2 regions of the Marinilactibacillus sp. GCM10026970 genome follow, and region 1 is predicted to be linked to the other one. Evidence: riboswitches for the same ligand, from Rfam matches in the RefSeq annotation. Region 1 holds a riboswitch; the other holds the start of a gene.
The links. A riboswitch is a leader RNA that binds a small molecule or an ion and turns the genes downstream of it on or off. The one in region 1 is predicted to bind lysine.
Positions count from the first base shown of each region.

Region 2: another riboswitch for lysine. It lies ahead of ACFP65_RS05815 (aspartate kinase); the one in region 1 lies ahead of ACFP65_RS02065 (Na+/H+ antiporter NhaC family protein).

Region 1 covers NZ_JBHSUL010000005.1:18,809-26,241, reverse strand. The annotation lists gene gcvT (glycine cleavage system aminomethyltransferase GcvT) at 1-95, shown strand, start outside; gene gcvH (glycine cleavage system protein GcvH) at 100-486, shown strand; gene gcvPA (aminomethyl-transferring glycine dehydrogenase subunit GcvPA) at 602-1,957, shown strand; gene gcvPB (aminomethyl-transferring glycine dehydrogenase subunit GcvPB) at 1,958-3,418, shown strand; gene ACFP65_RS02070 (SDR family oxidoreductase) at 3,475-4,260, shown strand; lysine riboswitch at 4,443-4,616, shown strand; gene ACFP65_RS02065 (Na+/H+ antiporter NhaC family protein) at 4,745-6,460, shown strand; gene ACFP65_RS02060 (O-acetyl-ADP-ribose deacetylase) at 6,576-7,085, shown strand; gene ACFP65_RS02055 (DUF305 domain-containing protein) at 7,102-7,433, shown strand, end outside.
Region 2 covers NZ_JBHSUL010000017.1:47,429-54,861, reverse strand. The annotation lists gene dapA (4-hydroxy-tetrahydrodipicolinate synthase) at 1-161, opposite strand, end outside; gene ACFP65_RS05820 (aspartate-semialdehyde dehydrogenase) at 177-1,151, opposite strand; gene ACFP65_RS05815 (aspartate kinase) at 1,179-2,381, opposite strand; lysine riboswitch at 2,480-2,691, opposite strand; gene ACFP65_RS05810 (aldo/keto reductase) at 2,870-3,727, shown strand; gene ACFP65_RS05805 (alpha/beta hydrolase fold domain-containing protein) at 3,745-4,656, shown strand; gene ACFP65_RS05800 (hypothetical protein) at 4,796-5,944, shown strand; gene ACFP65_RS05795 (hypothetical protein) at 5,941-7,146, shown strand; gene ACFP65_RS05790 (ABC transporter ATP-binding protein) at 7,166-7,433, shown strand, end outside.

The DNA.
Region 1 (7,433 bases):
CAGTCTGGATACAAGTTAGAAAGAAACAAATTCCTGCGAAACTGACAAAAAAAGACTGGTTAAAAGAACTTCAAAATTCAAACAAAGGTGGATAAAAAAATGGCAGCTAAAGAAGGATTATATTTCACAAAAGAGCACGAATGGATTGAAATCGTTGGAGAAGATTACGTTAGAATTGGCATTTCGGATTACGCTGTAGAGCAATTGGGGGATGTTGTTTTTGTAGAATTGCCTGTACTCAATGATCAAATGGAAAGTGAAGCAGCTTTCTCGACAGTAGAATCCGTTAAATCTTCTTCAGAAATCTATGCACCCGTTCAAGGCACTATTGCAAAGGTTAACGATGAATTAGAAGACGAACCTGAAAAATTAAATGATTCTCCTTATGGTGAAGGATGGATTGTTGAAGTTCAAGTTTCTGAAAAATTGAATACAAGTGACTGGATGGACGCTAAAACTTACGACCAGTACGTTAGTGAACTGTAAAAGATGTTATTTGAATAGCAGAGAAACCACGGAGGAGATTTCTCATTGAAAGATGAGGGGGCTTCTCTTTTCTGTTTATTCCAGCTTGAACGTTATCTATAAGGAGTGAGCCATCATGACAAAGCAACATCGATATTTACCGACAACTCAAAAAGATCAAGAAGATATGTTAGCTGTAATCGGTGTGGAGAGTATCAACGACTTGTTTTCAGATATTCCCATGTCCACTCGAGCAACAAAGGAAAAGTCGATTGATCTTCCAGCACCCTTAAGTGAATATGAGTTAACGAAACATATGAAAGCATTAGCGCAACAAAACAAAACGGCTGCTGATTATCCTTTCTTTTTAGGTGCAGGTACTTATGATCATTTTATTCCAAGCGTCGTCAATCACGTTACATTGAAATCAGAATTCATGACGGCTTATACACCCTATCAACCAGAAGCTAGTCAAGGGGAGCTACAAGCTCTTTTTGAATTTCAGACGATGATTTGTGAACTGACTGGGATGGACGTTTCCAATTCCAGTCTTTATGATGGCTTCACATCTTTAGGAGAAGCTTGTAATCTGGCAACAGCGGTTACGAAAAAGCAGACGATTCTCTTATCAGGTGCCATTCATCCTCAAGCGAAAGAAGTTGTTCATACGTATGCATATGGGATGGAATACAAAGTAGAAGAGCTGGAACTGAAAAAAGACATCACGGATCTTCAAAATTTGAAAGCTTCATTAACAGAAGATACTGCAGCGGTCGTTGTACAATATCCAAACTTTTTCGGGTCAGTTGAAGATCTTTTAAAAATCAAGGAAATGCTGAAAGAAACGAAAGCGTTACTAATCGTTATAGCTAATCCATTAGCACTCGCTAAACTGGAAGCGCCTGGTAAATTAGGTGCAGATATTGTTGTGGGAGATATGCAACCACTTGGACTTTCGATGTCTTATGGCGGACCTCATTGTGGTTATTTCACTGTGAAGAGTCAATATATGAGAAAAGTTCCAAGCCGAATCGTTGGAGAAACGATTGATATTGAAGGCAAACGGGGCTTTGTCATGACGCTTCAGACAAGAGAACAACATATCAGAAGAGAGAAAGCGACATCGAATATGAGCTCCAACCAAGCTTTGAACGCCTTAGCAAGCTCCGTTTTTATGTCTGCAATGGGTAAAGCTGGTGTTCAGGAAATGGCGCAACAAAATATTGATAAAGCCCATTATCTTGCACAACAGTTAAAGGATTCGGGCATAACGATTGTGAATGAATCTCCATTCTTCAACGAATTTGCCATTGAATTGTCTAAGCCGATCGCGAAAATCAACAAAGCTTTACTAGAAAAAGGTTTTATTGGTGGATATGATGTATCAGAAAATTTAAACAAAGATCAAGCTATGTTACTGTGTGCAACTGAGAAAAGAACGCGCAAAGAAATTGATGCATTTGTAAGAGCATTAGTGGAGGTGAACGGTTAAATGATAGAATCACAAACGAAACTGATTTTCGAACAGTCCAAACCCGGACGTAGAGCTTATAGTTTGCCGGAAAATGATGTAGAATCTTTTGACTTATCGGAACAGTTACCAGAGCATTTAACTAGAAAAGAGGCAGCTGAACTACCAGAAGTCTCTGAACTACAATTGATGCGTCACTATACTGCACTAGCAAATAAAAATTTTGGAATCGAAACGGGCTTTTATCCATTAGGTTCTTGTACAATGAAATACAATCCGAAAATCAATGAAGATGTAGCCCGTTATGATGGCTTTACGGCTATTCATCCTTTACAAGATCCTGCTACAACTCAAGGGGCTCTTCAGTTAATGTTTGAATTGCAGGAAGATTTAAAGCAAGTCACAGGAATGGATGAAATCTGTCTTCAACCAGCAGCTGGAGCTCAAGGGGAGTGGGCAGGCTTATTGGTTTTTAAAGCGTATCACCAGTCCAAAGGAGAAGGCGATCAAAGAAGAAAGATTCTCGTTCCAGATTCAGCGCATGGTACAAACCCGGCAAGTGCAGCAGTTGCTGGCTATGATGTAGTAGAAATCAAGTCCAGTGAAAAAGGAACAGTAGGTGTGGAAGCGCTCAAGGCGGCCCTTGGACCGGATACAGCTGGATTAATGTTAACAAATCCCAATACACTCGGATTATTTGAAGTAGACATTGTCGAAATTGCGAAAATCGTGCATGAGGCAGGCGGTCTTCTTTATTACGATGGAGCTAACGCAAATGCGATACTTGGGAAATCGACTCCTGGAGAAATGGGCTTTGATGTGGTTCACTTGAATTTGCATAAATCATTCAGCACACCTCATGGTGGCGGTGGACCAGGATCAGGACCAATCGGTGTTAAAGCGGCTCTTTCACCATTTTTACCAAATCCCAGAATTGAAAAACAAGGGAATCAATATATTTTAAACACAAATTATCCAGATTCTATCGGTCGAGTAAAAGGTTACTTCGGTAACTTTGGTGTTAATGTGAGAGCTTATGCATATATCCGTTCTATGGGTGCTCAAGGTCTTCAAAAAGTGTCAGAAGATGCTGTGCTTCATGCGAACTATTTGAAAGCTAGACTTGCGGATCATTACGATACGCCGTTCAAGCAGCATTGCAAACATGAATTTGTCTTGAGTGGGTTACGTCAGAAAAAACAAGGTGTCAGAACACTAGATATTGCCAAAAGATTATTGGATTATGGCTTTTATGCACCCACTGTTTATTTCCCACTGATTGTTGAAGAGTGCATTATGATTGAACCAACGGATACGGAAGCAAAAGAGACATTGGACGAATTTGCAGATGCAATGATTGCTATTGCAAAAGAAGTTGAAGAACAACCTGAATTACTTCATGAAGCACCCACTACAAAAGCTGTCAGAAGATTAGATGAAGTGCTTGCTGCTAGAAAACCAATGGTAGTTTACCAGAAATAATCTTTCGTCTATACTGAAGGAAGTAAATGAAATCAGTAATGGAGGAGATTAGATAGATGGATATGAAGCTTACCGGGAAGACAGCACTTGTTCTGGCTTCTAGTACAGGACTTGGAAAAGCAATCGCGACAGAATTAGCCAAAGAAGGGGCTAACGTCATGCTGACAAGTAGAAGTATGGATAAACTAGAAGAAGCGAAAAAAGAGATTCTCAAAACGGCCACAGGTAAAGTAGAATATACAGTAGCGGACATTACGGATGCAGAAAGTATCAAGAATCTAGTCGAGGCTACACGTAATACATTTGGACCAATTTCTATCCTTGTCAATAATGCCGGTGGCCCACCAAGTGGAACATTCGAAGACTTCGATGACGCAGAATGGCAAAAAGCATTCGACCTCACACTGTTCAGTTTTATCCGAACCATCAGAGCAGTTCTACCAGATCTGAAAGAAACAGGTGGCCATATTCTGAACAATGCTTCCTCATCCATTAAACAGCCAATCGATGGGTTAACGTTATCGAACGTATTTAGAATGGGTATTTCAGGATTATCTAAAAGTTTGTCTCAGGAATTAGCACCTCATCATATTTTGGTCAACACGATCGGTGCGGGACGTATAGAAACAGAAAGACTTGTTCAGCTAGATGCTGCAAAAGCAGAAAAGCAAGGGAAAAAACAACAAGAAGTGACGGATCAAATCGAGCAGTCGATCCCATTAGGACGTTATGGACAACCAGAAGAATTTGCTAAGGCAGCTGTATTTTTAGTTTCTGGTGCAAATACCTATCTAACTGGTCAAAACATTCTAATCGATGGCGGTATGGTCAAATCTTATTAAAAAGTGGAGCTATGGAACGTCTAATTAGAGGCGCTTCATAGCTTTTTTATAGAGCCCAAGTATCAAATAAAGGATTAAGAACACTCATACGATTTGTACGCTTTTTTGATAGTGGAGTAGACATAAAAAAAGGACCTTGCAATCTAACCAGATTCCTTGTACACTAATAAACGTTGAAATTAAATACAGATAGAGGCGCGAAGAAAATCAGTATGATTCAGTAGGGTGACTCCCATTGATCGAATCAGAAAGGGTTCTTTGCCGAAGTGGATAGAGATAGTCAATCTCTTTTTGCTGGAGTTCCGCTTAAAAAGCGGATCACTGTCACGATGTTTTCGTGGAGCACTATCAGGCTAATTGCGAATTGTAAAGCATTTAGGGTGATTGTGCCTTGAGTGCTATTTTTTTATATAAAAACAAGAATGATCTGTACCTCTATGCAGTCCTTTTCAACAAAATAAGTGAAAATGGAGAATGAAAACAAATGAAAAAGAAATTAACATGGAGTTTGATACTCACAACCTTCTTTTTGTTTTTACCTCAAACGGTACATGCAGAAGAAGTACAATCAAGTTTAGCCAATTCTATCGGCTGGATGACGTTGATTCCGCCAATTATTGCAATCATTCTTGCGTTTGTAACTAAGAATGTTGTTCTGTCATTATTCGTTGGAATCTTTTCTGGAACAATTATCATGCAATTCTATAATGATACCAATATTTTAATGGCGATTTTTAACGGCTTTATGGATATTGTGGATTATATTTTGAATTCACTAGCAGATCCTTGGAATGCTGGGATTATCCTACAAGTTATGACGATCGGTGGACTAATCGCCTTGATTACGAGTATGGGTGGTGCACAGGCGGTAGCAGAGAGTCTGGCAAAGAAAGCCAAAGGTCCAATTAGTGCGCAGATCATCACATGGGCATTAGGAATTTTGATTTTCTTTGATGATTACGCGAATGCGCTGATTGTTGGACCGATCATGAGACCAGTATCTGATAAAATGAACATTTCAAGAGAAAGACTTGCTTTCGTCATTGATGCTACTGCTGCACCGATAGCTGGTATTGCACTGGTTTCTACTTGGATAGGGTATGAAGTTGGTTTGATCAATGATGCCTATCAGTCTATTGGACAAGAAGTAAATGCATACGGTGTGTTTCTTCAAACGATTCCTTACCGTTTCTACAATATTTTAATGCTCCTTTTCGTAGTGGTGACCTCTTTAACGCTTAGAGAATTTGGTCCGATGAAAAAAGCGCAAGAAAGAGCCAGAGACACTGGACTGTTGGTGGATGAAACCTCTGAAGTCGAAACAGGAGACGAAGAACAAGAAGTTTTAAATAAAGAAAAAGCTTCAATCTGGAATGCATTGATTCCAATTGGAAGTCTGATTGTTTTTAGTTTTCTAGGGTTCTACATGAATGGTCGTTCAGAAATTCTTAGTGGAGATAATAGTATGCTAGCGCAAACCATTACAAACGCTCCATTATCTTTTGAAACAATCAGAGAAACATTCGGAGCTTCTGATGCGTCCATTGTACTGTTTCAGGCAGCCTTGATTTCAAGTATTATCGCTTTAGTTATGGGTGTCACACAAGATTTGTTCAATTTCAGTAAAGGGATTGAAATCTGGGTTAACGGGATGAAGACATTGATGATCACGGGCGTTGTTTTGTTACTTGCTTGGTCATTATCAAGTGTTATGAACGAATTGGGAACAGCTGATTACCTTGTTTCTTTACTAGGCGATACGCTACCGCCCGTTTTACTGTCTTCAGTGATCTTCATTTTAGGTGCAATCATATCCTTCTCAACAGGAACTTCTTATGGAACAATGGGTATCCTGATGCCACTTGCTATACCACTAGCAACGGCCTTACAACCTGGAAATCCAGACTTCGTCATTATGTCTGCAGGTGCTGTATTAACGGGAGCGATATTTGGAGATCATAGTTCACCAATCTCTGATACAACAATTCTGTCTTCTATGGGTGCAGGATCTAATTTGATTGATCACGTGAAGACACAATTACCTTATGCACTAGCTGTTGGAACCATTTCAATCGTATTTGGATACCTTCCATCCGCAATGGGACTGAACATTTGGATCATACTACCTATTACTTTTGCCGCAACAATTGCAATGGTGTTCATTCTTGGTAGGAAAGTGGATACAACAGAGCAAAGCTAATGTATTAAATTGATTACCTGAAAGCTTAGTCTTCCATGGCTAAGCTTTTTTGTTTGCGTCAGGATATTATTGCTATTAGGATTAATGAAGAGATTTCATAAGAGGAGGATAAGTCATGAATGGAACAATTCAAGTATGGCGTGGAGATATTACAACACTGAATGTCGACGCCATTGTCAATGCAGCAAACTCTTCACTTTTAGGTGGAGGAGGAGTGGATGGTGCGATTCACAGAGCAGCAGGACCAGAACTGTTGGAAGCTTGTAAAAAACTAGATGGAGCTAAAACAGGTGAGGCCAAATGGACAAAAGGATTCAACCTTCCGTCAAAATATGTGATTCATACAGTCGGTCTGGTCTATAAAAAGGGCTCCAGTGAAGTACAAAGGCAACTAGCAGCATGCTACGAGAATGCTCTTGAAATCGCAAAAAATCAAGGAATTCAATCCATTGCTTTTCCTGCGATTAGTACAGGGATATACGGGTATCCAGCAGAAGAAGCTGCGGAAATAGCTGTCAAAACAATCAAGCGAAAACTAGAACAATTTCCTATAAGGATTGAAGTAACCCTCGTTGCTTTTGACGAAAAAACAGAACAGTTATACAAAAAGAATTTAGAAGGATAAAATAAGGAGCATAACTATGAGACAGTATTTAAAATTTGGACTGATGATTCTGACATCTACAGTCGTTATGTATGCCATGATGTTTTTAAACGTATTTGAATTTAATCATGTAAGATTCAGTCAAACCAGGCTTTTTATGGCTATCATGATGGGATCCGCTATGGCTTTTATTATGATACTATTTATGTGGAAGATGTACAAAAACAAGAAACTGAATAAAGTCATTCTAGCGGCTTCGGTTTGTTTATTTGGTGCTTCACTATGGCTTGTGAGAAGCCAGCAGACTGTGGATGACACTTCATGGATGAAAGCTATGATTCCGCATCATTCGATTGCTATCTTAACAAG
Region 2 (7,433 bases), on a different contig from region 1:
GAAAGCGTGGATCCTTCACCTGTAGTACCATTTACAATCAGACTCTGAATCTGATTATCTTTCAAAAACGTTAAATGTTTTCGGAACTGTTCATAATCAACGGCATTTTCCGTAAAGGGTGTAGTAACGGCAGCGCCAATTCCTGTAAATAGGTGAGACATAATGTGTTTCTCCTCTCAGTTCGTTAATTGTTGTAAAATCTGCACGGCATTTAGTGCAGCACCTTTTAAAATATTATCGCTGACTGTCCAGACATGATAGGTGTTTTCAAGGCTGTCGTCTTTTCGAATCCGTCCAACAAAAATGCCTTCTTCACCACCCGCATTGACAGGCATCGGATAACGGTTGTTGCTTGGATCATCCACTAACGTAACGTAGGGACTTTCTTCAAACAACTGCTGGATGTCTTGAACCGTTGTTTCTTTTGTCAGTGTAACATTGATGGCGACCGAGTGTGCACTCGTAACGGGTACACGTACACAAGTGGCCGTTACAGGAAGGGCAGGAAGACTCAAGATTTTTCTCGTTTCTTCAATCATCTTGACTTCTTCTTTTGTGTAGCCGTCTTCTTGGAAAACATCAATATGTGGTAAGACGTTATTATAAATTGGATGCGGGTAATTCAATGGTTCTTTCCCTTGTTCACCGCGCCTCAAGTCTTCGATGCCTTTCCAACCAGATCCGGACACAGATTGATAAGTCGTATAAGCAACCCGTTCAATACCGAAGGCATCTAGTAAGATTTTCAATGGACCTACAGACTGTATGGTTGAACAATTTGGATTGGCGATAATCTTTCTATCCAGTACAGGAGGGTTTACTTCAGGAACCACTAAAGAAATTTCTGGATCCATTCTCCAAGCACTTGAATTATCAATCACAACGGCACCATGTTGTTCAAAAAGAGGAGAGAAGGTTAAACTCGTTTCTCCACCCGCTGACATTAAAACATAATCAAAAGGACCCATTGTTTTGTCTTCGGTCAGTTCTTCAACGACCAATTCTTTGTCTTTGAAGCCTACTTTAGTTCCCGCTGAGCGAGCAGAAGAGAATAAGGTTAACTGTTCAATAGGAATGTTTTTTTCTTCTAGCAAGCGAAGCATCGTGCTACCAACTAATCCTGTAGCACCGACTACGGCAATTTTATACATAAGGACTTCCTTTCTAATGGAAATAAATTATAGATCAAATTTCTCGCAAAGCAATTTTGTGGCTTTTTCACCGTTGGTTTCATCAATTACACAAGAAACACTAATTTCAGAAGTAGTCACCTGGTAGTAGGTGATGTCAGACTCAATCAATGTTCTAAAAATTTGAGAGGCAACACCAGACATATCTCTCATTCCTGCACCAATAACAGAGATTTTGGCATAATGATCAACGATGCTGACTGTCAAATCATGATAATGACCTTTCAACTGATCAAAAACTTGCACGAGCTGACGTTCATCGGAATCTTTAGCAGTGAAGGATAACTGCATACCGTCTTGATTTCTAATTTGAGAAATCATATCGATATTGATTTCTTCTTTTTCTAGTTCAACAAAAATATCATTCAATAACTGAGCACCGTTAGAGGGGTCCGTTAAGGTTACATGAGCCATATTCTTATCCAACGCAACGCCAGTGACGGCTTTGTGTTCAAGTATTTGTTCATTCGGCACGATCCAGGTTCCTTTCTCTTTAGAGAGTGTTTTAGCAAGATAAAGCTTTATCCCGTTATTGTTCGCCAGTTCTACGCTTCTCGTTTCTAGTACACCTGCACCAAGTGCAGACATTTCCATCATCTCTTCATAGGAAATCTTATCCCAACGTTTTGCATTCGGGAAAATTCTAGGATCGGTACTATAGACACCTGTAACATCTGTATAGATTTCACAAGTTGTTTCCAAAGCCGCAGCCAATGCAACGGCTGTTGTGTCTGAACCTCCTCGTCCTAATGTTGTAAGTTCGCCTTCTTTATTAAAGCCTTGAAAGCCAGCAACTATAACGACCCTATTGGTTTCAAATAATTGGTCGAACAAATCCGTTTTGATTGAAGAAATCTTACTTTTTAGATGATGCCCAATGGTTTCGATGCCCGCTTGGTAACCTGTTAGTGGTTTAGCTTTAACGTCCAAATCATTCAGAGTGATCGAAAGATAAGAAATGGTTTGTTGTTCACCGGTTGTTAGGAGCATAGCGAGATCTTGATCATTTGGTTTCGATGTAATTTGCCCAACGTTGCGTAGCAAGTCATCGGTTGTTTTGCCCATAGCGGATACAACGACAACCAGTTGCTCTCCTTGGTCGGTTCGTTCTTTAAGATGTAGGGCGATTTCTTTGATTTTCGGTAGATCAGAAACACTTGATCCACCAAATTTTAATACGCTTCTTTTCATGGCTATCCTTTCCAAACTTAGTGAGACTGCCTTTGAAAGTAACAAGAGTATACAAAAAGGACAAGTCGAAGTACCGACTTGTCCTAAAGAATCTATATACAAGCGGAAGCACTCCGTAAAGTAGATTACCTATTCAATTATTAGGTGTCTACTTATATTCATACGGCAGTCTGCATATTCTTCATATGCAGCCCAACAGTTAATCTTACTGTAAAGATCAACCATTTCGGCAGATTTCCCTTTCATTATCAAGAACTTACAGGTTCTATGGTTGATAACTACTTTTGATCTCTGCGCCTCATCCAGTCATTCAGTTTTAATGTGTTATTTGCATATAACCTTATCAAAAATGCAAAAGAATGTAAACAAATTTCTTTTAGAAGTTTAAATCCTTCTTCGACTTAAGGAAAAGTGAATAGCTATTGATTAAATTTTTACTAGATCATTGTTATACTAAATTGGAAACGACTAAAGGAGGTTCTATAGAAATGAAGCAGAAGATTCAATTACCTAGTGGACAAAATGTATTGAATTTAGGACAAGGAACTTGGAGATTAGGAGAAGATCCTTCCAAGCGTCAACAAGAAATCGAAGCCCTATGTGCTGGTATTGACAGAGGCCTGACCTTGATCGATACAGCTGAAATGTATGGGGACGGTGACTCAGAGGAGTTAGTAGGAGAAGCGATAGCGCCCTACAATAGAGAAGAATTATTTCTAGTGTCAAAAGTATATCCACAAAATGCCGGAAATCCTGATATGTTTGAAGCATGTGAACAAACGCTAAACCGTTTAGGTGTGGACTCACTGGATTTGTATCTTTTACACTGGCGAGGGCGTGTACCGCTTCAAGAAACGATTGATTGTTTTGAAGAACTGAAGCGTCAAGGCAAAATCAAACATTGGGGCGTTTCCAACTTCGATTTGGAAGATATGCAAGAATTACTCGCTCTAAAAGGCGGCGAGAACTGCCAAACCAACCAAGTACTTTACCACTTAGCGTCTAGAGGCATAGAAGTTGTTCTAACGAACTATCTTAAAGAAAAAGGCATTCCAATCATGGCTTACTGTCCGGTGATTGGTCAGGAACCTGATCTGAAAGACCTTGTGTATAGTAACCAAACCGTAAAAGAAATCGCTGAAGCGCATAATATTTCGATCATTCAGCTCTTGCTGGCTTTTGTGATGCAACAAGACAACATTATTGCGATTCCAAAAGCCAGTAGTGAGAAACATGTCCAGTTGAACGCAGATGTACTGGATATCGTTTTATCTGAAGAAGACATGTTAAGACTGGATGCAGCTTTTCCAGTTCCAGATCAACGCGTACCATTGAGTGTACAATAATTTTAAGGAGTGAAGAGATGGTAGCTAATTTGAAATACAATACACACACTATGCCAAAATCAAAGGCCCATTCTGAAGGTATGAAAACAATACAGGCCGATATAAGAAACGTGCGTGGATCAATCATAAAAGAAGATAGAATTTATCAACGCAAGAAGGATCGCAATCTCCGAATCAGGATGGTTTATCCGGACGCTATAAATATCCAGAAACCTTTCCCGCTTTTAATACACGTGCAAGGATCAGCTTGGTTCGAACAAGATTTAAATGGGAAAATTCTGGACTTTAAATCGCTCATACTAGCAGGGTATGCATTAGCGATTGTTGAATATGTGCCACTTCCAGATGCTGTTTTTCCTAGTCAAGTAGAGGACATTAAAATGGCCATCCGTTATCTTGATAGTCATGCAAAAGAAATGGACTTGGATCCAGACAAATTCATTATAAGTGGAGACTCAAGCGGGGGCCATACTGCGCTGATGGCTTGGGCTACTTGGAACAGTCAGCAATTGGATGCAGCCAATACTGACTTACCAGACCTGAAAGCCTGTATTGATCTTTATGGCGTTTATGACTTTGTTACGATTACAAAGCAGACTTCAGCAACAGATCATACTCAGCCAACTAGTCCTGATGGTTTATTAATTGGAGGAAAAGCGCCAGATGAGTACCCAGAGGACGCAAAAAGAGCTTCAGTACCTTATTACTTGAAGGATTCAAATATTCTAGCGCCTTTATTGATTATTCATGGAAATAAAGATACCCTTGTCCCGTTCGAGCAAAGTGTAGAACTCTATGACTTCTGCAAGCAGAAAAACATTCAAGCGGACTTTTATTGTGTGGATGGTGCGGACCATGGTGGACCGACTTTTTATACTAGTGAAGTCATTCAAATTATACTGGACTTTATGAATAAATGTTTGAAATAATGTAATGATTAAAGCAGTATTCCTGAAATAAGGAGTATTGCTTTTTTAATTAAAATAATATTAAAAAACGGTTTTAATTAAAATCAATTTTTAATATAATGAGATGAGTGTATTAGTACTAGAATAAAGGTGGGGTTCAATGAGAGAATACTTGAGGTTTGAAGTCGAATTGTTCGTAAGAGACCGAAAGAATGGCTTTTTGTTTTTGGGCATAGCGATTTTCTTAATCGGTTTACTGTTTTACATACCGTACCAACAGGTGAATGACATTTATAATAAGACACAAAATGAACTACATACCGTTAGAAATGCTATTTCTAGTTTTCCCGTACATATTGTAGAAGAAAATCCCGGTAAATATCCTGTTTATGAGGATGTTTTGAAAGAGTCACAACTGATTGGGAGTCAGGAGGTTGCTTTGACCTTTTACGATGACTTGAATGAATATACCTCTATTGGGCTGGAGCTAGCACAATCAAGAATTCAAGCACACGAAAAAGGATATGAATCGTTTAATCAGAATTTCTTTGTCCCACTAGAGCAATCTTTGAGAGAGTCCGTCTATTATCAAGCACTAAAAGATCAGAACCAAACAATCGAAAGAGATGCACAAAGTAGCTCGACATATTTAGTCCTAAGCATCACGGCATTCAGTAGTGTGTTTTTTATCTTTTTACTTTTATTGACAAGTGATATTCTGACAAAAGATGATGCACATCACACCATCATTCAAGCCTATCCTATCAATGCAAGTCAACGACTGCTTGGAAAGCTAGTGGTTTATCTAGTTACCACGATAATAGTATTAACCGGTTTATTCGGTTTAGCCTATATAGGTTCGCTCATTCCGTTCGATGCAGGATCGATGCAGTACCCAAGAGTCATTTATTCAGTATCAGGCTATGAGGCAGTATCAACAGGTCAATTTATTTTTAGAAGCTTGTTGATTTCTACAGTTTTCATCATCCACACGGTTTTACTAGCGGCCATTTTGAATACTTTCTTAAAAAATCGTTACCTGACGTTGTTCTCTGGTAGTAGTTTTCTGCTGATCAGCTTCTTGTTTTCCAGAGAATGGACCATCTTAGCCTATACGCCAATCAGTTATCTAAATCCAATAGCCGTTTTAACTGGGACAGCCAAAGAGAATTTCAGTCAAAGTGGGATTGTTTACTCTAGGGCAATACTCATTTACTCTCTATGGAGTCTAATCTATCTGATCATACTATCCATTTATTTTTCTAAAAAACATCGACTATCAACCAGTCATAAGGAGGGAGGAGAATGAGGGCTTATTATTTCTTTGAATTGAACAGCATCATTCGCAATAAAAAGAATCTTGCGGCGATCATTCTTTTGCTGATTACGACACTGTATTATGTATTTGTGATTGAACCGAATTATCAACCTGATGAAAGAGTAGATGCAGTAGGGATACAACAAGACTATGATGAGATGAGTCATTGGTTAGAAAACTACAGAGGAGAAGGCATCAGTTCAGGAGCGGCATTTGCTTTAAGTTATTTTCCACCACTTGTTGAACTTAATGAAATGCGTTTAGATGCATTGGATCGAGAAGACTATGCTTTTTATACTGGGGCGACAGCTAAATGGTATCAGTACGAGGACCAGTGGATCTTTTCAAGTCCAGAGTTTCTTTCTTATAATACGGCTTATTATGGGATAGATCAGCAGTACCCATTACAAGAAGGTCGCTATTGGTATTTGAACACTGCTACACGCTATAGTGCTTATGTAGATAAAGGGACAAGGATCACACCAGCTGTTCTTGAAGAACGTACAGCTCTACAGACAGGCGTTCGAGCATGGAATTCAAGTATCGTACCCGTTGCATTGATTGGTTTAGTGGTGATTTTCTCTATTGATATCGTAACAAAGGACCGCAATCACCTCTCCTTAGTTAGAAGTTTTCCTTTGTCATTCGAGCAAAAACTATGGGTAAAGACAGCTGTAGTATTGACAGCTTTCAGTATCGTCAGTTTATCGTTCTTTTTGATTGGGCTAAGTATAGTTGCTCTAAAAGAAGGTTTTGGAAGTTTCTCAATCCCCGTAACCGTGTTTAATGGTCCTATACTGCTTGAAGAAAACTTCTATATCATTTCAATCGGTCTATTCTATTTACAAGCCATCTGCTTGATGCTCGCAATCGCGTATCTATTCACGCGCTTTATCATCTTATGTAGTTTGCTACTTAAAAACGAATATTTCAATCTATTAGTCGGACTCGCAGTGATATTCACAGAAAGGCTCTATTATATAAGAGGCATTGGGTACTTTTCAAATGTCGATCTATTCCCCTCAACCTTTTTTCGAGTAGGAGAAGTTTTATCGGGTTATCAGAATCATTTATACAATTCATCAGTGATTTCTTTTGAAATAGGGATCGCATCAATAGTTGCAGCGATAGTTGTTGTGGAGATCTTATTGTTCCTGGTTAGTCGGTTCAAGAGGGTCAGAGCGATTATTTAAGGTTAGGAGGATGCAGGATATGCTTAAGATCAATCAAGTGTTCAAGTCTTTTGGAGAAAAAGACATTTTAAAAGAAGTTAGTTTTGAAGCTCACAAAGGAGAAATCATTGGACTCGTTGCACCGAACGGAACAGGCAAGTCCACTTTACTGAATATTATTATGAATTTTCTTACGCCAGATGCAGGGGAGATAACCATTTTAGATCAGTATGGCTATCGGTCTAAAAAGCAGGAAATTAAGATGCACCAGTACCTGTCCTTTTTACCTGAATTAAATGATTTGTATG